Regions from separate parts of the Streptomyces sp. NPDC001599 genome, predicted to be linked through region 3. Evidence: riboswitches for the same ligand, from Rfam matches in the RefSeq annotation. Region 3 holds a riboswitch; each other region holds the start of a gene.
What was found. A riboswitch is a leader RNA that binds a small molecule or an ion and turns the genes downstream of it on or off. The one in region 3 is predicted to bind cyclic di-AMP.

Region 1 (7,308 bases), on a different contig from region 3:
GCCCTGCACGGCGCCAAGAAGGGCTTCAAGGACGCCTTCGCGCCGCAGGGCCTGTTCGAGGACCTGGGGCTGAAGTACCTGGGCCCGATCGACGGGCACGACATCGGCGCCGTCGAGTCGGCGCTGCGCCGTGCCAAACGCTTCCACGGCCCGGTACTGGTGCACTGCCTCACCGAGAAGGGCCGCGGCTACGAACCCGCCCTGCGCGACGAGGAGGACCACTTCCACACGGTCGGTGTGATGGACCCGCTGACCTGCGAGCCGCTCAGCCCGGCGGGCGGCCCGTCCTGGACCTCGGTGTTCGGTGAGGAGATCGTCCGGATCGGCGAGGAACGCGAGGACGTGGTGGCGATCACCGCGGCCATGCTGCACCCGGTCGGCCTCGCCCCCTTCGCCGAACGGTTCCCCGACCGGGTCTGGGACGTCGGCATCGCCGAGCAGCACGCGGCCGTGTCCGCCGCCGGGCTGGCCACCGGGGGACTGCACCCGGTCGTCGCCGTCTACGCCACTTTCCTCAACCGCGCCTTCGACCAGCTCCTGATGGACGTGGCCCTGCACCGCTGCGGCGTCACCTTCGTCCTGGACCGGGCCGGCGTCACCGGTGTCGACGGGGCCTCGCACAACGGCATGTGGGACATGTCCGTCCTCCAGGTCGTCCCCGGGCTGCGGATCGCCGCCCCGCGCGACGCCGACCAGCTGCGCGCCCAGCTGCGCGAGGCGGTCGCCGTGGACGACGCGCCGACGCTGCTGCGCTTCCCGAAGGAGTCCGTCGGACCCGCCGTACCCGCCGTCGACCGGATCGGCGGCCTGGACGTCCTGCACGCCGCGGACCGGCCCGAGGTGCTGCTCGTGGCGGTGGGCGTGATGGCGCCCGTCTGCCTCGGGGCCGCCGAACTCCTCGAGGCCCGCGGCATCGGCTGCACCGTCGTCGACCCGCGCTGGGTCAAGCCCGTCGACCCGGCCCTCGCACCCCTCGCGGCCCGGCACCGGCTGGTGGCCGTGGTCGAGGACAACAGCCGTGCTGCCGGGGTCGGTTCCGCGGTGGCGCTGGCGCTCGGCGACGCCGAGGTCGACGTCCCCGTGCGCCGCTTCGGCATTCCCGAGCAGTTCCTCGCGCACGCCAAGCGCGCCGAGGTGCTCGCGGACATCGGGCTCACCCCGGTCGACGTCGCCGGCCGGATCGCCGCGAGCCTGGCCCTCGCCGAACCGGCAGTGGAAGAGTCCGGCGACGGACGGATCGTCATGCCAGCGCAAGGAGAGAACTGAATGACCAAGGAGTTCGACCTCGCCGCACTCTTGGCCGAGCGCGGGGCCGAGCGGTACGAGCTGCACGCCAAGCACCTCAACCACCAGCTGCCGCGCATGCTGCACACCATCGGCTTCGACAAGGTCTACGAGCGTGCCGAGGGCGCGCACTTCTGGGACGCGGACGGCAACGACTACCTGGACATGCTCGCCGGGTTCGCGGTGATGGGCCTCGGCCGTCACCACCCGGTCGTCCGCAAGGCGCTGCACGACGTGCTCGACGCCTCGCTCGCCGACCTGACCCGCTTCGACTGCCCGCCGCTGCCGGGCCTGCTGGCCGAGAAGCTGCTCTCCTACAGCCCGCACCTGGACCGCGTCTTCTTCGGCAACAGCGGCACCGAGGCCGTCGAGACCGCGCTGAAGTTCGCCCGGTACGCGACCGGCAGGCAGCGGATCCTGTACTGCACGCACGCCTTCCACGGACTGACCGCCGGCTCGCTCTCCGTCAACGGCGAGGACGGCTTCCGCAAGGGCTTCGCGCCGCTGCTGCCCGACACCGCCGTCCCGCTCGGTGACCTGGACGCCCTGGCGCGGGAGCTGAAGAAGGGCGACGTGGCGGCCCTGATCGTGGAGCCGGTCCAGGGCAAGGGCGTGCACGAGGCCCCGCCCGGCTACCTGCTCGCCGCGCAGGAGCTGCTGCACCGGCACAAGGCGCTGCTGATCGCCGACGAGGTGCAGACGGGCCTCGGCCGGACCGGCAAGTTCTACGCCTACCAGCACTCGGACGGCGTCGAACCCGACCTGGTCTGCGTCGCCAAGGCGCTGTCCGGCGGATACGTGCCGGTGGGAGCCACCCTGGGCAAGGACTGGATCTTCCAGAAGGTGTACTCCTCGATGGACCGCGTGCAGGTCCACTCGGCGAGCTTCGGGTCCAACGCACAGGCCATGGCCGCCGGGCTCGCGGTGCTGTCGGTGATGGAGAACGAGGAGATCGTCGCGAACGCCGCCGCGGTGGGGGATCGGCTGAAGTCCCGGCTGTCGGAGCTGGTGGACCGCTACGAGCTGCTCGCCGACGTCCGGGGCCGCGGACTGATGATCGGCATCGAGTTCGGCCGGCCCAGGTCCCTGAAGCTGCGCAGCCGCTGGACGATGCTGCAGGCGGCGCGGAAGGGACTGTTCGCGCAGATGGTGGTCGTGCCGCTGCTGCAACGGCACCGGATCCTGACCCAGGTGTCCGGCGACCACCTCGAGGTGATCAAACTGATCCCGCCGCTGATCATCGACACCGACGACGCCGACCGGTTCGTCGACGCCTTCACGGAGGTGATGGAGGACGCGCACAATGGCGGTGGCCTGATGTGGGACTTCGGGAAGACCCTGGTCAAGCAGGCGGTGGCCAACCGCTGAGCGCACCCTGGTGTTTTTGCCTCTGAGGCAAAGAATTTGCCCGACGGGCAAAATTCGGGCTGAATGGAGGTATGAGCTCCTCCGAGACCGGCCCCGCCGAGGGGGCGGTCGCCGCCGTCGCGCCCCAGCTGCGGGAGCTGCGGCGGCGGGCCGCCCTCACCCTGGAGGCCGCGGCCCGTGCCGCGGGGCTGTCGCCCGCCCACCTCTCCCGCCTGGAGACAGGGCAGCGCCAGCCCGCGCTGCCGATGCTGCTGTCCCTCGCCCGGGTCTACGGTACGACCGTCGCCGAGCTGCTGGGCGAGACGGCCGCGGACCGGGACGCCGTCGTGCGCGCCGCCGACATGGAACCCACCGCCGCGGGCGGCTGGACGTACTGGCGGGCCGGAGCGCCGGGCCGCGGCATGCAGGCCCTGCGGGTCCAGGTGCCGTACGGCTCCCAGGGCGACGTCGTGCGGGTGCACCCCGGCGAGGAGTGGCTGCACGTCCTCCGGGGCCGGTTGCTCCTGCGCCTCGGGGACACCGAGCACCGGCTCACCGCGGGCGACAGTGCCCACTTCGACTCGATGACCCCGCACCGGATCGCCGCGCAGGACCTCGACGGGGTCGAGCTGCTGTTCGTCCACACCCTGCTGCAGAGCCCGACGGCCGCCCTGTGCCTCGGCCCGACCCCTGGAGAGACGCCATGAGTACCATGCAGGAGAAGTTCCCGCGCGCCCTGTGGGTGCGGCTGGTCGTCTACATCGCCCTGGGGCACGTCTTCGGCGGCTTCCTCTACCTGCTGTTCGAGGTGGGCGCCAAGTAGCGCCGTCCGCAGGCGGGTGGCTCAGTCCAGCATCCGCTCGCGCAGTCGCTCCCGGGTCGCGGGAGCGAGCCGCAGTCCCCGCTCCAGGTAGGCGTCGACGCCGCCCCACGTCTCCTCGACGGTCTCGAAGGCCGCCGCCAGGTACTCGGCGCGCGCGTCGAACAGGGGACTGAGCAGCTCCATGACCTCGGGGGAGTAGGCGGAGGCCGCGGAACCGCTGCGGCGCACCTTGTAGCGGCGGTGCGCGGCGTTCGACTTCAGGTAGTCCTCGACGACGGCCTCGCGCTCGACACCCAGGGCGAGCAAGGTGACGGCGATCGACAGGCCCGCGCGGTCCTTTCCGGCGGCGCAGTGCATCAGGGCCGGGACGCTGTCCTCGGCGAGCGCGTGCAGGATGCGGGAGTGCTCCGCGGTGCGCTCCGTGACGATCGAGCGGTAGGAGCCGATCATGCGGTCCGCGGCCTTGCCGTCGGCCAGGATCTCGCGCAGCTGGTCGAGGTCGCCGTCACGGACCATCTTCCAGAACTCGGCGCCGTCGGCCGGGTCACTCAGCGGCAGGTTGACGTTGCGCACGCCGGGCAGCTCGACGTCCGGGCCCTCGAGCTTCTGGTCGGCCGCGTTGCGGAAGTCGAAGATCGTGTGCAGGCCCAGCGAGGCCAGGAACGCGGCGTCCTCCCCGGTGGCGTGAGCCAGGTGACCGCTGCGGAACAGCACCCCCTGCCGCACCCGCCGCCCGTCCACGGTCGGCAGTCCGCCCACGTCCCGGAAGTTGCGCACGCCGGTCAGCTCGGGTTCGGTCGACGGGACCTGCTGCGTCACGGGGGCTCCTCCCACTCCGCCCCGCCGCCGCTGCTCGCCGACGGGCTTCACCCGACGATACGGCATCCCCTGTGCGCGAAATCGCACCCGGAGGCATATTCCGGGCAGATAAGAGCCTTCTGTCCGAATTGGCGCCTTGATAACAACTGGCCCTGAAATGGCGCAGGGTGAATGAGAGGCGCGTGAGCAGCGTCATATCCGTGACCGTGCGTTGCCCGTCATGTTCACGTAATTCAACTGTTTCTCAAGGGGCTTCAGGTAAAAGCGCGCGACGGAAATCGACGCAGGGTTACCGGATATCCCCGTAAAGGATCAATCGGAACACCTGTCGAGGGAACCCCTCGCTTGTCCCCTTGCGTCTTGGTCCCTTACGTTCACCACCGATCCGGACGGACGCCTAATCCTGCCGCCGACCGGAGCCCGCACTCATCGACCACCCGTACACGGCAGGAGCGGGGGACCCACAGGTAGAACTGCCTGTTCCGGTTCCCGGAACGGCTTGGGGTAAAGCCGCGTTCCGACGCGGCCGGGCATCTCCAGCCCGCACCCGACAGCTCACCTCGCAGGCGCCGGAGAGGAATTCGCCATGCCCGCGAAGGGTAAGCACCGCCGTACCAGGGCCATGCGCCTGACCCGCACCATCGCCGTCGCCGGAACCGGTGGCGCCGCGCTCGCGCTCCCGCTGATGGGTGCCGCCGCCGCCAACGCCGCTCCCGCGCACTCCGTTTCCGAGCAGGCCGTGCAGTCCGTTCCGACGTCGGCCAAGAAGGCCGCCGCCGAGAAGAACTCCGACTCGCGCACCTACACCGTGAAGAGCGGGGACTACCTCTCGAAGATCGCCGACGAGCAGGACGTCGACGGCGGCTGGAAGAAGCTCTACGCGGACAACCGCGAGGCCGTCGGTTCCGACCCGTCGCTGATCCACCCCGGGCTCAAGCTCTCGATCGACGGCCAGGCCGCCAAGCCGTCGGCGCCGTCCTCCGCGCAGTCGCACAAGCCCGCGCAGAAGTCCGCCGAGAAGCCCGCCGCCGCCAAGCCGGCCCAGAAGTCGACGGACGCCGAGAAGACCTCCTCCTCGGACACCGGCAGCCAGTCCACGGGCACCACCAGCGGCTACACCTCCCCCGTCGCGGGCGGCACTGTCGGTACCCCGTACCACCAGTCCGGCAGCATGTGGTCCAGCGGCTACCACACCGGCACCGACTTCGTCGTCCCGACCGGCACCTCCCTCAAGGCCGTCGGCGCGGGCACCGTCGTCTCCGCCGGCTGGGGCGGCGCGTACGGCAACCAGGTCGTCATCCAGCTCGCCGACGGCCACTACGCCCAGTACGCCCACCTCTCCTCGCTCTCCGTCTCCGCCGGTCAGTCGGTGACGGCGGGTCAGCAGGTCGGCCTCTCCGGTGCCACCGGCAACGTGACCGGCCCGCACCTGCACTTCGAGATCCGCACCACGCCGGACTACGGCTCGGACATCGACCCGCTGGCGTTCCTGCGCTCGCACGGCGTCTCCGTCTGACGACCGGTTCCGCGCGGCCCCCGCGCACCGAAGGCCGGACCCCGATCCCCGGGTCCGGCCTTCGGCGTGTCCGGACCACGGTGCACGCGCCGTACAAGGACCTCGCCGTATTCCGGAATTGACGAATACTTTAGGCGTGGCCTTTCTCACCGCCCGTCAATCCCTTCCTACGGTCGCGTAGGTCACATTCCAAGGTGAATCATGGGCCGATGTGGCAGACGATTCGAAGAGTGACAGCAGAGCAGTGATCGGGTCGTACGTGGCGGTGGGGGACAGCTTCACCGAGGGCGTCGGCGACCCCGGCCCCGACGGGGCGTTCGTCGGCTGGGCCGACCGGCTCGCCGTACTGCTCGCGGACCGGCGCCCCGAGGGCGACTTCACGTACACGAACCTCGCCGTGCGCGGCAGGCTCCTCGACCAGATCGTGGCGGAACAGCTCCCGCGGGTCGTCGGACTCGCGCCGGACCTGGTCTCGTTCGCGGCGGGCGGCAACGACATCATCCGGCCCGGCACCGATCCCGACGAGGTCGCCGAGCGGTTCGAGCTGGCGGTGGCCGCGCTGACCGCCGCGGCCGGGACCGTCCTGGTGACCACCGGGTTCGACACCCGCGGGGTGCCCGTCCTCAAGCACCTGCGCGGCAAGATCGCCACGTACAACGGGCACGTCCGCGCCATCGCGGACCGCTACGGCTGCCCGGTGCTCGACCTGTGGTCGCTCAGGAGCGTCCAGGACCGCAGGGCGTGGGACGCCGACCGGCTGCACCTGTCGCCGGAGGGCCACACCCGGGTGGCGCTGCGCGCGGGGCAGGCCCTGGGCCTGCGCGTCCCGGCCGACCCGGACCAGCCCTGGCCGCCCCTGCCGCCGCGCGGCACGCTCGACGTCCGGCGCGACGACGTGCACTGGGCGCGCGAGTACCTGGTGCCGTGGATCGGGCGCCGCCTGCGGGGCGAGTCGTCGGGCGACCACGTGACGGCCAAGGGGACGCTGTCGCCGGACGACATCAAGACGCGGATCGCCTCGGTGGCCTGACGCGGACACCGGTGGTGTCCCGGCGGGCCGGTGTCCCGGGGGCGCCGGCGGCTAGCGCGGCGGTGTCAACGCCGCCCGCTCCAGGCCCAGTTCCCGGGCCAGGGCCTCGTCCACCCACTCCTGCGCCCGGGTCCGCGACACCGTGCCCGTGTACGACGTGAGCTGCACCGCCAGCCCGTCCAGCAACGCCGTCAGCCGCAGGGCCGCGGCGTCCGGCTCGGGGCAGGAGAACTCACCGGCGGCCACGCCCTCGGCGATGACCTCGGCGATCGCCGCCTTCCACTGGCGGTCCAGCTCGCGCGTGACCTCCCGCAGCGCGGGCTCGCGCGGCGCCGCCGCCCATCCCTCGATCCACAGCCGCCAGCCCTTGGCCGGGCCGGTCGGCGCGTACCACCGCACGGCCGCCCGCAGACGGCGCAGCGCCGACGTACGACGGGCGAGCAGCCCCCGCAAGTGGGCGAGGTCGTCCTCGGCGGCATGGGTGAACGC
Region 2 (7,308 bases), on a different contig from region 3:
TGAAGAAGATGCGCGGCTATCTCGCCGACCTCATCCACCGCAAGCGTGCCGCGCTGCCGCCCGAGCCCGCCCCGGGCGAGGACCTCATCTCCGCCCTGATCCGCGCCTCCGACCACGGCGAGCACCTCACCGAGAACGAGGCGGCGGCCATGGCCTTCATCCTGCTCTTCGCCGGATTCGAGACCACCGTCAACCTCGTCGGCAACGGCACCTACGCCCTGCTCACCCACCCCGGGCAGCGGGAGCGGCTGCAAACGTCCCTGGCCGCCGGGGAGCGCGGCCTGCTGGAGACCGGCGTCGAGGAACTCCTGCGCTACGACGGCCCGGTGGAGCTGGCCACCTGGCGCTTCGCCACCCGGCCGCTGACCATCGGCGGACAGGACGTCGCGGCCGGCGACCCCGTCCTCGTCGTCCTCGCCGCCGCCGACCGGGACCCGGAGCGGTTCACCGACCCGGACACCCTGGACCTCGCCCGCCGCGACAGCCAGCACCTCGGGTACGGCCACGGCATCCACTACTGCCTGGGCGCCCCGCTCGCCCGGCTGGAGGGGCAGACGGCGCTGGCGACGCTCCTCACCCGGCTGCCGGACCTCCGCCTCGCCGCGGACCCGGCCGAACTCCGGTGGCGCGGCGGCCTCATCATGCGAGGTCTGCGCACCTTGCCCGTCTCGTTCACACCGCCCGCGTCACCGGCGGACAACGGTCCGTCGCCGAAGCAAAAGTGACACGCGCTCAACTCTGTGATCTTCACGTGATCTGCGCGGCATGAACTTGTGACAAGCGATGATCTCCCTATACGTTCACGGATCAACGTGGTGTCGAGCGTCAACCGCCGCGTGGTCCCCGTCGTCTCGTGAAAGGTCGTCGCATGCTCTCCGGGAACGGTCGTCACCGCCGCCCCCGCCAGGCACCCGCACTGGTCGTCGCCGCCGGAGTGACCGGCTCCGCCATCGCGATCCCGCTGCTCGGCGCCACCGGCGCCCACGCGGCCGACTCCGCGAACTGGGACCAGGTCGCCGAGTGCGAGACCGGCGGCGCCTGGAGCCAGAACAGCGGCAACGGGTACTACGGCGGCCTTCAGCTGTCCCAGGAGGCCTGGGAGCAGTACGGCGGTCTGGACTACGCCCCCAGCGCCGACCAGGCCAGTCGCTCCCAGCAGATAAGAATCGCCGAGAAGATACACGCGGCCCAGGGCATCGCCGCCTGGCCGACCTGCGGTCTGCTGGCCGGCCTGGGCAGCGACTCCGGGATCACGGGCGGTGGCTCCGGCACGGCCGGTGACGGGGCGTCGGAGGGGTCGGACTCCTCGGGGGCGCAGGACACCACCAAGTCGTCCGAATCACCCGCGACCACCGAATCGCCCGAGTCGTCCCCGTCATCCGAGTCATCCGGTTCGACCGGTTCAACCGGCTCGACCGGTACGGCCGAAACTCCGGAGTCGGAGTCCGGGGCGTCCTCTTCGTCCCCTTCGCCCTCTTCTTCGGCTTCTTCCTCGCCGTCGTCTGACGCCTCGTCCGATGGTGCGGACCAATCCACCAAGCCGGACACTTCGTCCGAATCCGACCCCTCCGCCAGTGCCGAACCGCAGGGCACCGAGGGCTCGTCCGGCTCCGGCAAGCACCGCGGCGGCAGTGCGGACGAGGATGCGACGGGGGAGGGCCGTACGGACCCGACGGCGGGCCGGCACGCCTCGCGCGACGGTGACGAGCGAGAGGCCGGGGACGGCTGTTACGTCGTCCGCACCGGCGACAGTCTCTGGGCCATCGCCGACTCCCTTGAGGTCGACGGCGGATGGCACGCGCTCTACGCCGACAACGAGGCGGTCGTCGGTGCCGACCCCGACCACATCCTGCCCGGTCAGACGCTCACGGTCACGGGCGAATCGGGCGAAAAGTAGGGGGAGTTCACGTCACGGTTAGGGACTGTATGTCCCTTTTGGATCTCGTGAGAGATAGGTCTCAGAAGCCGTGATCGTCTTTGAAAATCCGCGGAGCGCGTGTCTACGGTCATGACCGCTCGCCACCGCGGGCCCCGACAGCCGCAACGCCGAATCCTGCCAGCGGCCGTACGGGAACAGTCGTCGCGTCAAGCGCCGCAGGCAGGAGCGGGGGACCCAAGGTAAGCGCCGCACCGGGCAGTTGAGCCGGAGTGGCTAGGGGTGAAGCCGAGTTCCGCGAGGAACCCGGCCGGGCAACTCAACCGGCCCGAACCCGACAGCTCACCTCGCAGGCGTCGGTGAGGGGATCAACCATGCTGTTTTCCGGCAAGGGCAAGCACCGTCGCCCGTCCAAGGCCACCCGAGTCATCGCCGTCGCCGGCGTCACCGGTGCCGCCGTCGCCGCCCCGCTGATGGCGGCCGGCAACGCCTCCGCCGCCACCGCGTCCGAGTGGGACGCCGTCGCCCAGTGCGAGTCCGGCGGCAACTGGTCCATCAACACCGGCAACGGTTACTACGGCGGTCTGCAGTTCTCCGCCTCCACCTGGGCCGCCTACGGCGGTACGCAGTACGCCTCCTCCGCCGACCAGGCGAGCAAGTCCCAGCAGATCGAGATCGCCGAGAAGGTGCTCGCGGGCCAGGGCAAGGGTGCCTGGCCGGTCTGCGGCACCGGCCTGTCGGGCGCCGCGTACACCGGTGGCGGCTCCCAGGACAGCGGTTCCTCCAGCTCCGAGAGCTCGCAGAGCCAGAGCAGCGGCTCCACCGCCGAGCGCTCCACCGAGCAGAAGGCCTCCCGCTCCTCCGAGCGCCCGGCCGCCGAGCCGAAGGCCGAGAAGCCCGCGAAGAAGACCGTCACCACCCCGACCGGCAAGAAGGTCGAGAAGGGCGACGGCGAGTACAAGGTCGTCAAGGGCGACACCCTCAGCTCGATCGCCGAGGAGCACGACGTCAAGGGCGGCTGGGCGAAGCTGTTCAAGCTGAACGACGACATCGTCGACGACGCCGACCTGATCTACCCGGGCCAGCAGCTGCACCTGAAGTAGGCGGCGGCCCGCCCCGCGACTCCCGCCCCGGTGCGTGTTCCCCCGTACGCACCGGGGCGGGATTTTCATGTTCCGCCTTTGTTCCGTTCGGAAACAATTTACTCTCGGTTCTGTCCAGCGGGTGGGCGATCGGCTGGCCGATCGCCCGGAGCCGGTTAGGCTCGGTCCCGCAGAGCCGTCGCGGTCCCGCGGACCGCGGCCCACCGAAGCGCCACATCGAAGCGTCACATTGAAGAAGGAGATGCTCGTGCCGTCCATCGACGTCGTCGTAGCCCGGGAAATCCTGGACTCCCGAGGCAACCCCACGGTCGAGGTCGAGGTCGGCCTCGACGACGGCAGCACGGGGCGTGCCGCCGTTCCCTCCGGCGCCTCCACCGGTGCCTTCGAGGCCATCGAACTGCGTGACGGCGACCCGGGCCGTTACCTCGGCAAGGGCGTCGAGAAGGCCGTGCTGGCCGTCATCGAGCAGATCGGCCCGGAGCTGGTCGGCTACGACGCCACCGAGCAGCGCCTGATCGACCAGGCCATGTTCGACCTGGACGCCACCGACAACAAGGGCTCGCTCGGCGCCAACGCCATCCTCGGCGTCTCCCTCGCCGTCGCCCACGCCGCCTCCGAGGCCAGCGACCTGCCGCTCTTCCGCTACCTGGGCGGCCCGAACGCGCACCTGCTGCCGGTGCCGATGATGAACATCCTGAACGGCGGCTCGCACGCCGACTCCAACGTGGACATCCAGGAGTTCATGATCGCCCCGATCGGCGCGGAGTCCTTCTCCGAGGCCCTGCGCTGGGGCGCCGAGGTCTACCACACCCTCAAGAAGGTCCTGAAGAACAAGGGCCTGGCCACCGGCCTCGGCGACGAGGGCGGCTTCGCCCCGAACCTCGGCTCCAACCGCGAGGCCCTCGACCTCATCCTCGAGGCGATCAAGGAGGCCGGCTACACCCCCGGCGAGCAGATCGCCCTCGCGCTCGACGTCGCCGCGTCCGAGTTCTACAAGGACGGCTCCTACGCCTTCGAGGGCAAGCAGCGCACCGCCGCCGAGATGACCGAGTACTACGCCGAGCTGGTCGAGGCGTACCCGCTGGTCTCCATCGAGGACCCGCTGTTCGAGGACGACTGGGACGGCTGGAACACCATCACCGCCAAGCTCGGCGACAAGGTCCAGCTGGTCGGCGACGACCTGTTCGTCACCAACCCGGAGCGCCTGGCCCGCGGCATCGAGGAGAACTCGGCCAACGCCCTGCTGGTCAAGGTCAACCAGATCGGCTCGCTGACCGAGACCCTGGACGCCGTCGAGCTGGCCCAGCGCAACGGCTTCAAGTGCATGATGTCCCACCGCTCCGGCGAGACCGAGGACGTCACCATCGCCGACCTGGCCGTCGCCACCAACTGCGGCCAGATCAAGACCGGCGCCCCGGCCCGCTCCGAGCGCGTCGCCAAGTACAACCAGCTGCTGCGCATCGAGGAGATCCTCGACGACGCCGCGGTGTACGCCGGCCGCAGCGCGTTCCCCCGCTTCAAGGGCTGACGACCCGGTAGAAGGCAGCGTCGTACGTACGTCCCCGTACCCGGTCCCGTACCGTGTGCGGGGACGTACGCGCGTGCACGGGAGGCGGAGACCAGATGGCCGTGAAGGACCGGGACCGTTTCTCCACCGCGACCAGGATCCGGATCATCGGGGAACAGACCGCGGCCCGGGTCTACCGCTCGCAGACCAAGCGCCAGGCCCGGCGCTCCCGGCTGACCGGCCGGGCCGCGCTGCTCGCCATGGTGCTCTGCTCGCTCGTCGTGGCGCTCGCCTACCCGATACGGCAGTACGTCGCCCAGCGCGCCGAGATCGCCGATCTCCAGCGGGAGCAGCGGGAGACCCGGCAGCGGGTCGAGGACCTGCGCGACCTCAAGGCACGCTGGCAGGACGACGCCTACGCTGAGCAGCAGGTCCGGCTGCGGCTGCACTACGTGATGCCGGGGGAGACGGGGTTCGTCGTCGTCGACCCGGAGGCGGCCGAGCAGACCCGCGCCCGGGCCGGCGCCGCCGACCGCCCCTGGTACCGGAACGTGTGGGACGCGGTCGACAAGGCCGACGCCGTCGCCCGCCGACAGTGAACCGACCGCACCGACAGTGAACCGGCCGCTCCGGCAGTGACTCAACAGGAAGACCAGCAGAAGACAGTCATGCAGACTCCCCCGCCGACCACCCCGCGCACCGAGCCGACCGACGCGGACGTGGCGGCCTTCAAGCAGCAGCTCGGCCGTCCGCCGCGCGGCCTGCGGGCCATCGCGCACCGCTGCCCGTGCGGGCAGCCCGACGTGGTGGAGACGGCGCCGCGGCTGCCCGACGGCACGCCCTTCCCCACGCTGTACTACCTGACGTGTCCGAAGGCGGCCTCCGCCATCGGCACGCTGGAGGCGAACGGCGTGATGAAGGAGATGACCGAGCGGCTGGCCACCGATCCGGAGCTGGCCGCCGCCTACCGCGGCGCGCACGAGGACTACATCCGGCGCCGCGACGAGATCGAGGAGCTGACCGGCTTCCCGAGCGCGGGCGGCATGCCGGACCGTGTGAAGTGCCTGCACGTGCTGGTCGCCCACTCGCTGGCCGCCGGTCCCGGGGTCAACCCGCTGGGCGACGAGGCGATCGCGATGCTGCCCGAGTGGTGGCGCAAGGGCCCGTGCGTGACGGTACCCGAGACGGCCGAGGAGGATGCCAAGTGACCCGGGTCGCCGCCATCGACTGCGGTACGAACTCCATCCGCCTGCTGGTCGCCGACGCGACTGTGTCCGACAGCGCCTCCGGCGCGGGGGCCACGAGCGAGCTGACCGACCTGGACCGCCGCATGACCATCGTGCGGCTCGGCCAGGGCGTCGACCGCACCGGGCGGCTCGCGCCCGAGGCGCTGGAGCGGACCTTCGCCGCCTGCCGCGAGTACGCCGAGGTCGTCAAGGCGCACGGCGCCGAGCGGCTGCGCTTCGTCGCCACCTCCGCCTCCCGCGACGCGGAGAACCGGGACGACTTCGTGCGCGGCGTGCTGGACATCCTGGGCGTCGAGCCGGAGGTCATCTCGGGCGACCAGGAGGCCGAGTTCTCCTTCACCGGGGCGACGAAGGAACTGACCGGCCGGGCGGACCTCGACAAGCCCTACCTGGTCGTCGACATCGGCGGCGGCTCCACCGAGTTCGTCGTCGGCGACGACCACGTGCGCGCCGCCCGCTCCGTGGACGTCGGCTGCGTGCGGATGACCGAGCGGCACCTGGTGCGCGACGGCGCGGTGACCGACCCGCCCGCGGCGGAGCAGGTCGCCGCGATGCGGGCCGACATCGAGGCCGCCCTGGACCTGGCCGAGCGGACGGTGCCGCTGGGCGAGGCGCGCACGCTCGTGGGTCTGGCCGGGTCGGTGACGACGGTGTCCGCGATCGCGCAGGAGTTGCCGGAGTACGACTCGGCCGCCATCCACCACTCCCGTGTCTCGCGCGACCGGGTCCGGGAGATCACCGACTGGCTGCTGGCCTCCACCCACGCCGAGCGCGCGGCGGTCCCCGCCATGCATCCGGGCCGGGTCGACGTGATCGCGGCGGGGTCCCTGGTGCTGCTGGCGATCATGGAGCGGACGGGCGCGGAGGAGGTCGTCGTGAGCGAGCACGACATCCTCGACGGCATCGCGTGGTCGATCGCGTAGGGCGCTCGCGTCGGCGGTGCGACAGCGGTGCCGGTAGCGGTCTGAGCAGGACGGACGACGATTGAGCGGGTGCCGGGGGGCCTTTCGGGGCCCCTCGGTGACGTCCCGTCGGGAAAGTTCGTGAAGTTCTTCACAAGGAATTGGGCCCTGTCGGACGACGAAAGCGCGCGCGTTGACCCTTTTGGGGTTTCAACTGCCCTTTGAACGTGTTCAGGTCGGTGTCGCGAGAGGGTTCCGCGGGGCCCTCGCGGAAGGGTGGTCCACCGCTTCCGAAGCGCGGAGGTGCAGCTCACGCGGCATTGACAACGGGGTGCCCTACACCCTGGTTCCTTCGCCCGCCATGATCTCCGTCACGTGAGCGGCGGATGGTAGCACAGCACCCACCGAAGCTTGTGAAGGGGCGCACGATCCACCCCCCTCAACCGGGTGGATACTCGATGGCATGAGCACCACGGAGCGTCCCAGGATCCTCGTAGTAGGCGGTGGGTACGTAGGCCTGTACGCAGCTCGACGCATCCAGAAGAAGATGCGTTACGGCGAGGCGACCGTCACCGTCGTCGACCCGCGGTCGTACATGACCTACCAGCCCTTCCTCCCCGAAGCCGCCGCCGGCAGCATCTCCCCGCGGCACGTCGTCGTCCCCCTGCGGCGC
Region 3 (7,308 bases):
CCGACGACCTGGACGGCTCCCGCGACGGTGAGTACGGTCCCGGCGACCGCGGGTACGAGCTGCGGTACGGGTCGGGACCGTACGCCGCGTCCGGCGCGGACCACACCTTCTGCTACTACACGAAACGAGCCCGCCTGGTCGCGTGGGTCAACGGCGACTGGAGCTGACCCGGCCGGACCGGCGGAGGGCCTGGGCCATCCAGGGCTGGAAGGGCAGGTGACCGGGGACGACCTGCCAGTCGTTGAGGGTCCAGACCAGGCGCCAGTACCGCTCGACGAGGGGGTCGTGTCCCGCTTCGAACCGCCCGGCCAGCCACTCCCGCAGCTCCGGGCCGTCCGGACGGCCGAGTACGGCGGCGAAGCGCGCCGTCACGGCGTCGACGACCGGGGCGGCCTCGTCGCCCTCCGGGTCGATGCCCGCCGCCCTCGCCCCGGCGACGGTCTGCCGGACGAAGGGGATGAGTTCCGCCACCGCCTCGGGGGCCACCCCCGGCAACACGTCCTCGTCGGCGGGCGGGAGGGCCGCACGGGCCATGCGCCCGCGGAAGTCGTCGTCGGCGACGAGTTCGGCCAGTTCCACCCACGCGGCGAGCTGGGCGTCGGAGGGTTCGTCGGGGAGTTCGGGCAGGGGGGTGCGCAGGGCGGCGGCGGCGTCGCGGGCGTGGGGTGTGCCGGCCTCCAGTGCGGCGATGAAGTCGGCGATCACGCGCCGACGTTCGTCGGAGGTGAGGCGGGCGATCCGGTGCATGAGAACTGTCTCCTCGGGGCTGGCGTCGCGCCGGGCAACGAGCCGCAGCACGCTGTGCCGCAGCCGCAGGGCGCGGATCTGGAGGGCGGTGGCGTCGGCGTGCGCGGCGGCGACCTCGGCGACGGAGAGGTCACCGTCCAGGACGCGGCGGACCGTGGTCAGATCGACGTCCAGCTCCCGCAGGACGCCGATGAGGTGGAGCCGGTCCAGGGCCGCCTCGCCGTAACGGCGGTAGCCGGCCGGGGTGCGGTCGGTGGGGGGCAGCAGTCCGGTGTCCGAGTAGAACCGGATCGTCCGTACGGACACGCCGGTACGTGCCGACAGTTCACCGATCGAGTGCGGGGGCGTCGCGCCGTTCATGAGCCCACCCTGCGGTCTCCAGCCACTGGAGAGTCAAGACGGGGCGTCAGCCGGTGGGCTTCTCTGCGCGCACGAAGGTTCCCTTGATGGGCACGGTGATGACGAGTCCTTGTTCGCGCAGCTCGCGTACAGCCCGACGGACGGTGTTCACGGCCACGCCGTACTGCTCCGCGAGATCACGCTCCGCAGGGAGACGTGCGCCCACGGGCAGTCGTCCCGTCCGAATCTCTTCGGCGATGTGGTGCACGACCTGCACGTACACGTAGACGTGACTTGCCAGGTCGGGTCTCCAGTCGCGCTCGTCAGCCATGCCTGCACGTTAAAGCGACGACTAGCGCTCTACCACGTATGGGTGCATCCGTATGCTTCCTATTGCTACCTAATGCGTCCGAGTGCACAGTCATTCATGAGAGACCCCGGCGGCCTGGCAGGGCCCCGGGGCGCGGCCAACGCTTACAAGGAGCGTCGACATGCACGACCTTATCCACCGCATCGCCCACTGGCTGACCCTTCTCCTCGGCCCCGGCACCGGAACCCACCGTGCAGGAGCCCCACGCCACCGAGCCCGGAGCACCCCTCGCCCCACCGCCCCCGTCCGCCTCCCGCTCCACCACTCCCCGTACTGCCGTCACCTCCCCCTCGACGGCGCCGCCTCCCGCCTCGTCCGCCCCTACGTCGCCGCCCACGAGCAGGAACCGGCCCGCCAGCGGCACCGCCGCCTCGCCCTCGTGCTCGCCGCCGACTTCGGCATCGACCTGGACCAGCACGTCGTCGGTGCGCGGAAGGCGGCCGCGTGATGACACCGCACTCCGCGCTACGGCTGCTGCCCTGGCTGTCGGCCGAGGGCAAGCCCTGCTTCCTCGCCCCCGGCGACGGCAGCGGATTCGTGTCCCGGCTCGCCGACGAGACGGAGGTCCGGCAGCTCGCCGAGGGGCTGGACGTACTCCGCTCGGCGCGCGGCGTCCTGGGCGACCCGGTGTCCCCGAACGCGGAGGTCCGCTACACCGCGATCCGCCTGACCGAGTGCCTCGCGGACGCGCTGCGGGTGGCGGAGTCGAGGGGGCGGCGCCTGTCCACGGACCACGGTGAACCGTAGGGGCAGCGGCGGCGCCTAGTGTGTGCCCGCCGGACCCCGCCGCCCGTCTGCCTCCCGGAGTGCCGCCCATGCCGCTTCCCCACGTCCTCCTCTCCGCCGCCGTCTCCCTCGACGGCTACCTGGACGACACCGGCCCCGAACGGCTCCTGCTCTCCAGCCCCGCCGACTTCGACCGGGTGGACGAGGTGCGGGCGTCGGTCGACGCGATCCTGGTCGGGGCCGGGACGATCCGGGCCGACAATCCGCGGCTGCTGGTGAACTCGGCCGAGCGGCGGGCGGCCCGGGTCGCGGACGGGAGGGCGGAGTACCCGCTCAAGGTCACCGTCAGTGGCAGCGGTGAGCTGGATCCGGCGGCGCGGTTCTGGCACACGGGCGGGGACAAGGTGCTGCTGACCACGGACGACGGTGCCCGGCGGGCCCGCGCGCTCGGGATCGGTGCCGACGTGGTGTCTCTGGGGCCTGACCTCGACTGGCCGGCGGCGTTGGAGTACCTGCACGACCGGCGGGGCGTGCGGCGGCTCATGGTCGAAGGGGGCGGGACCGTCCACACCCAGTTGCTCCAGCAGGAACTCGCCGACGAGCTCCAGCTCGTCCTCGCGCCGCTCCTGGTCGGGGACCCGGCCGCGCCCCGGCTGTTCGGGCCCGGTGCCTATCAGGGCGGGCGGCTGCGGCTGGTCGAGACGCGGCGGATCGAGGACGTCGTGCTGATGCGGTACCTGCCGACCGCACCCGGCTCCGGTGACCGCGTCGCCGCCGCCGACCGGCGCTGGCTGGCGCTCGCCTGCGAGCTGGCCGAGCTGTGTCCGCCGTCGGACACCGCGTTCAGCGTGGGGGCGGTCGTGGTCGCCGCCGACGGGAGCGAGCTGGCGCGGGGGTACTCGCGGGAGGGCGGTGATCCGGTCGTGCACGCCGAGGAGGCCGCGCTCGCCAAGGTCGACCCGGGGGACTCGCGGCTCGCCGGCGCCACCGTCTACAGCAGCCTTGAGCCCTGTGCCCGCCGGGCCTCCCGGCCCGCGCCCTGCGCCCGGCTGATCCTCGACGCGGGGGTACGCCGGGTCGTCACGGCCTGGCGGGAGCCGGACACCTTCGTGGCGGGGGCGGACGGCAGCGGGGTGCTCACCGCCGCGGGCGCCGCCGTCGTCGTACTGGCCGAGTACGCGCAGCGGGCGAAGGCGCCCAACCGCCACCTGGAGGGGTAGGGAGAGCGGGGCGGGAGATACCGATGTGCATTCCGCCCCCGGGATGACGTACAGTGGTGAACACAACGACGCGGGGTGGAGCAGCTCGGTAGCTCGCTGGGCTCATAACCCAGAGGTCGCAGGTTCAAATCCTGTCCCCGCTACTGAAGGCCGAGGGCCGGAATCCGAAAGGGTTCCGGCCCTCGGTGCGTTTCCGCGGGTGCCGCGTGTCATCCGGTCGGCCGCTCACCGCTCGCCGCCCGCCCCCGCCCCCGGAACCCTGGAGTCCGGGACGGCGAGCGGCGCGGACGTACGGGGCGGCGGGAGACGAGTGGTGCGGCCAGGTGACGTGGACGACGAGGGAGCGGCCGCCAGGGCCGGTGGCCGGCTCCCCGGCGATCCCGTGCCCGACCCGGGGCTCGGGCTCGGCGACGAGGCGCTGCCCGGGTCGCCCTCCGGGCCACCGCAACCCCGGCGGCGGGCCGGGTACGGGCGGACCTTCGTGCACGCGCTCCCCGTGCTGCTGATCGTCGTCGCCATCCTGTACGACATCTTCACCCCGAGGTACTTCACCGCCGGGCCCCTCTACACGGCCGCACCCCTGATCGCCGCCCCGCTCTACTCGCGGCGCGGCACGGCGCTCACCGGCGTCGCCGTGGTCGCCGTGGTCATCGGGCTGCAACTCGGCAAGGGCGTCATCCACTACGTCGACTCCCTCACCGAGCTGATCACCATCGCGACGGTCGCCGTGCTCGCCGTCCTCGTGAACGGCATGGTCCGCCGCAGCAGCGAGCGCCTCGTCTCCGTCCGCGAGATCGCCGAGGCCGCCCAGCGTGCCGTACTGCCCGAACCCACCGAGCGGATCGCGGGCTTCGAGATCGCCGTCTGCTACGAGGCCGCGCAGGCCGACGCCTTCATCGGCGGCGATCTGTACGCCGTGCAGGACAGCGCCCGCGGCGTCCGGCTCATCGTCGGTGACGTGCGCGGCAAGGGCATGGGTGCGGTGGCCGCCGTCGCCGTCGTGATCGGCGCCTTCCGGGAGGCCGCCGAGCAGGAGGCGACGCTGGAGGCGGTGGCGCAGCGCCTGGAGCGGGCGCTGGCGCGCGAGGGCACCCGGCGCGACGGACTGGACGCCTTCGAGGGCTTCACCACCGCCGTGCTCGCCGAACTCCCGCACGGCGGCGGGACGGTCCGCATCGTCAACCGCGGCCATCCGCCGCCCCTGCTGCTCTACGGCGACGGAACCCTCGGCCCGCTGCCCGCCCACGAGTCGGCGCTGCCGCTCGGCATGGGCGAGCTGGGCGTGTGGCCCGACCGGGCGGAGGAGGTCGCCTTCCCCGGCGGCGCCACGCTGCTGCTCTACACCGACGGGCTGACCGAAGCCCGGGACGCGAAGGGCGAGTTCTACGATCCGCAGGCGCGGCTGGCCGGCCGCGTCTTCCCGCATCCGGCGAGCCTGCTCGACACCCTCGCCGAGGACGTGCGCCGGCACTCCGGTGGCGGCATGGCGGACGACATGGCGCTGCTCGCCGTCCGGCGTCCCCGGCCCGGCGATCATGATCATTGTCACGAGCCGTGACAGCGCGACCCCCCTGCGCATAACAACTGATACACCGTCAGAAGAAAGTGGCGCGAAGAGGAATACTGAGGCCGGGTCAACTCGCCCGGTTTTCACCGGTCGTGAGGCGTACGTCCCGCCCGTATCAGGTAATGATCAAGGGGAACCGCTTGGAATCGGAGCCTCGCGTCTATTAACGTTCGATAACGCAGCGCGGTCGTCCCAGCCGTCACAGAAGGCGGCTCCGTGCGCACGCGCCGAATCCCGCAAGGGAACCGGGGAACCACCACATTGGGGTGAATCGGGCGTATGCCGTCGTGGAGACACGGTCGGCAGACACCCGTAGGAGACCTTCCTGCTCCGAACCCGTCAGCTAACCCGGTAGGCGAAAGGAAGGAAAGGAGTACGCCCACGTGGCGTCCAACCGGCCTGCCCCCGAGGCCCCGTCCGCGCCCAGTGGGCACGGCACCGACACCTTCGGCTACGACGGCTACCGCGCCGAAGAGGGTCCCTGGGAGGAGTGGAATCCCACCGCGGAATCCATCCGCCCCGTACGCGGCCGGCACCGCGTGGCCAAGCAGCGCGGCGGACTGGCCCGCAGCTCCACCGTCCTCGGCGTCGGTGTCATAGCCGCCGTGGGAGCGGGCGGCATGGCCAGCGCGCAGACCGGCAAGCCCCCGGTGTCCATCTCCATGCCGGACCTGCCGAACGTCGGTTCGCTCCTTCCCGGCGACGACGAGAAGGCGGAGCCCGAGGGTTCCGCCACCCCGCTCAGCGGCATCACCCAGGCCGTCGCCGCCGACAGCGCGGCGGGCACCGACACCACCGGCGCCGGTGAGTCGCTGCGGGCCCGGATCATGGCGCAGGCCGAGCAGCAGCAGGCGCAGGTCGAGACCAAGGCCGCCGCCGAAGCCGCCGCCGCGGCCGAGAAGAAGGCCGCCGACGCCGCCGCCAAGGCGGAGAAGGAGGCCGAGGAGAAGGCCGCCGCCGCCAAGAAGAAGGCTGAGGAGGAGGCCGCCAAGAAGGCCGAGGCCGAGCGGCTCGCGAAGCTGGCCAAGCAGTACACGCTGCCGACCTCCTCGTACACGATCTCCTCCACGTTCAACCAGGCCGGCTCCCTGTGGGCCTCCGGTCATCACACCGGTCTCGACTTCGCCGCCCCCACGGGCACGCTGCTCAAGGCGGTGCACAGCGGCACCATCACGTCGGCCGGCTGGGACGGGTCGTACGGCTACAAGACGGTGCTCACCCTCGACGACGGCACCGAGCTCTGGTACGCGCACCAGTCCTCCATCAACGTCAGCGTCGGCCAGAAGGTCACCACCGGTGACGTCATCGGCCGCGTCGGCGCCACCGGCAACGTCACCGGCGCCCATCTCCACCTCGAGGTCCACACCGACGGCGGCACCGGCATCGACCCGATGGCCTGGTTGCAGAGCAAGGGGCTCACTCCCTGATCCGCCCCGCCCACGACGCGCCCCGCTGATCCCCGGCGGTCCTGACGGCGACCCCCCGACGTCAGGGCTGCCGGTTGCCGCTTGCCGGTTGCTGGTTTGCGGGGATTTTGCGTGCCTGCCGGAATCGTCCGCTCCGGCGCGGTCGTTGACTCCCTACATGACTTCTCTGCGCAAGCTCGGCTCCTCCGACCTCGAGGTCTTCCCCCTGGCCCTCGGCGGCAACGTCTTCGGCTGGACCGCCGACCGGGACCGGTCCTTCGCCGTCCTGGACGCCTACACGGCGGCCGGCGGCAACTTCGTCGACACCGCCGACTCCTACTCCGCCTGGGTCGACGGCAACAGCGGCGGCGAGTCCGAGACCGTCCTCGGCCAGTGGTTCGCGGCCCGCGGCAACCGTGACGACGTCGTCCTCGCCACCAAGGTCAGCCAGCACCCCGAGTACCCGGGCCTGTCCGCCGCGAACATCAAGGCCGCGGCCGACGCCTCGCTGCGCCGCCTGGGCACCGACCACATCGATCTGTACTACACCCACTTCGACAAGCCCGAGGTGCCGGTCGAGGAGATCGTCGGTGCGCTCGACGAACTGGTGAAGGCCGGCAAGGTGCGGCACATCGCCGCCTCCAACATCTCCGCCGAGCGGCTCGCGGCGTCCCTGGAGTTCTCCGACCGCGAGGGCCTCGCCCGGTACGTCGCCCTCCAGCCGCACTACAACCTGGTCTCCCGCGACACGTACGAGGGCGAACTGCGCGACCTCGCCGAGCGGGCGGGTCTCGCCGCCGTGCCGTACTACGCCCTCGCGGCCGGCTTCCTCACCGGGAAGTACCGGCCCGGCACGGAGGTGGACAGCCCGCGGGCGGGCGGTGCGGCCAAGCACCTGGAGACCGAGCGGGGCCGCCGGGTGCTGGCCGCCCT

Region 1: another riboswitch for cyclic di-AMP. It lies ahead of ACFYZ3_RS13020 (peptidoglycan DD-metalloendopeptidase family protein); the one in region 3 lies ahead of ACFYZ3_RS30215 (M23 family metallopeptidase).
Region 2: another riboswitch for cyclic di-AMP. It lies ahead of rpfA (resuscitation-promoting factor protein RpfA); the one in region 3 lies ahead of ACFYZ3_RS30215 (M23 family metallopeptidase).

The regions. Positions count from the first base shown of each region.
Region 1 covers NZ_JBIAVA010000004.1:42,734-50,041, reverse strand. Annotated here, with positions in the region: gene dxs (1-deoxy-D-xylulose-5-phosphate synthase) at 1-1,266, shown strand, start outside; gene ACFYZ3_RS13040 (aspartate aminotransferase family protein) at 1,267-2,652, shown strand; gene ACFYZ3_RS13035 (helix-turn-helix domain-containing protein) at 2,724-3,338, shown strand; gene ACFYZ3_RS13030 (DUF6126 family protein) at 3,335-3,454, shown strand; gene ACFYZ3_RS13025 (tyrosine-protein phosphatase) at 3,476-4,273, opposite strand; cyclic di-AMP (ydaO/yuaA leader) riboswitch at 4,698-4,855, shown strand; gene ACFYZ3_RS13020 (peptidoglycan DD-metalloendopeptidase family protein) at 4,860-5,789, shown strand; gene ACFYZ3_RS13015 (SGNH/GDSL hydrolase family protein) at 6,034-6,819, shown strand; gene ACFYZ3_RS13010 (TetR/AcrR family transcriptional regulator) at 6,871-7,308, opposite strand, start outside.
Region 2 covers NZ_JBIAVA010000012.1:98,891-106,198, reverse strand. Annotated here, with positions in the region: gene ACFYZ3_RS27765 (cytochrome P450) at 1-725, shown strand, start outside; gene ACFYZ3_RS27760 (transglycosylase family protein) at 869-1,897, shown strand; cyclic di-AMP (ydaO/yuaA leader) riboswitch at 2,081-2,247, shown strand; gene rpfA (resuscitation-promoting factor protein RpfA) at 2,251-2,979, shown strand; gene eno (phosphopyruvate hydratase) at 3,227-4,507, shown strand; gene divIC (cell division protein DivIC) at 4,603-5,085, shown strand; gene ACFYZ3_RS27740 (DUF501 domain-containing protein) at 5,155-5,694, shown strand; gene ACFYZ3_RS27735 (exopolyphosphatase) at 5,691-6,656, shown strand; gene ACFYZ3_RS27730 (NAD(P)/FAD-dependent oxidoreductase) at 7,099-7,308, shown strand, end outside.
Region 3 covers NZ_JBIAVA010000015.1:21,831-29,138, reverse strand. Annotated here, with positions in the region: gene ACFYZ3_RS30255 (hypothetical protein) at 1-167, shown strand, start outside; gene ACFYZ3_RS30250 (MerR family transcriptional regulator) at 148-1,107, opposite strand; gene ACFYZ3_RS30245 (winged helix-turn-helix domain-containing protein) at 1,154-1,417, opposite strand; gene ACFYZ3_RS30240 (hypothetical protein) at 1,578-1,904, shown strand; gene ACFYZ3_RS30235 (hypothetical protein) at 1,904-2,203, shown strand; gene ACFYZ3_RS30230 (dihydrofolate reductase family protein) at 2,272-3,402, shown strand; tRNA gene ACFYZ3_RS30225 (tRNA-Met) at 3,472-3,545, shown strand; gene ACFYZ3_RS30220 (PP2C family protein-serine/threonine phosphatase) at 3,731-4,960, shown strand; cyclic di-AMP (ydaO/yuaA leader) riboswitch at 5,185-5,341, shown strand; gene ACFYZ3_RS30215 (M23 family metallopeptidase) at 5,353-6,396, shown strand; gene ACFYZ3_RS30210 (aldo/keto reductase) at 6,554-7,308, shown strand, end outside.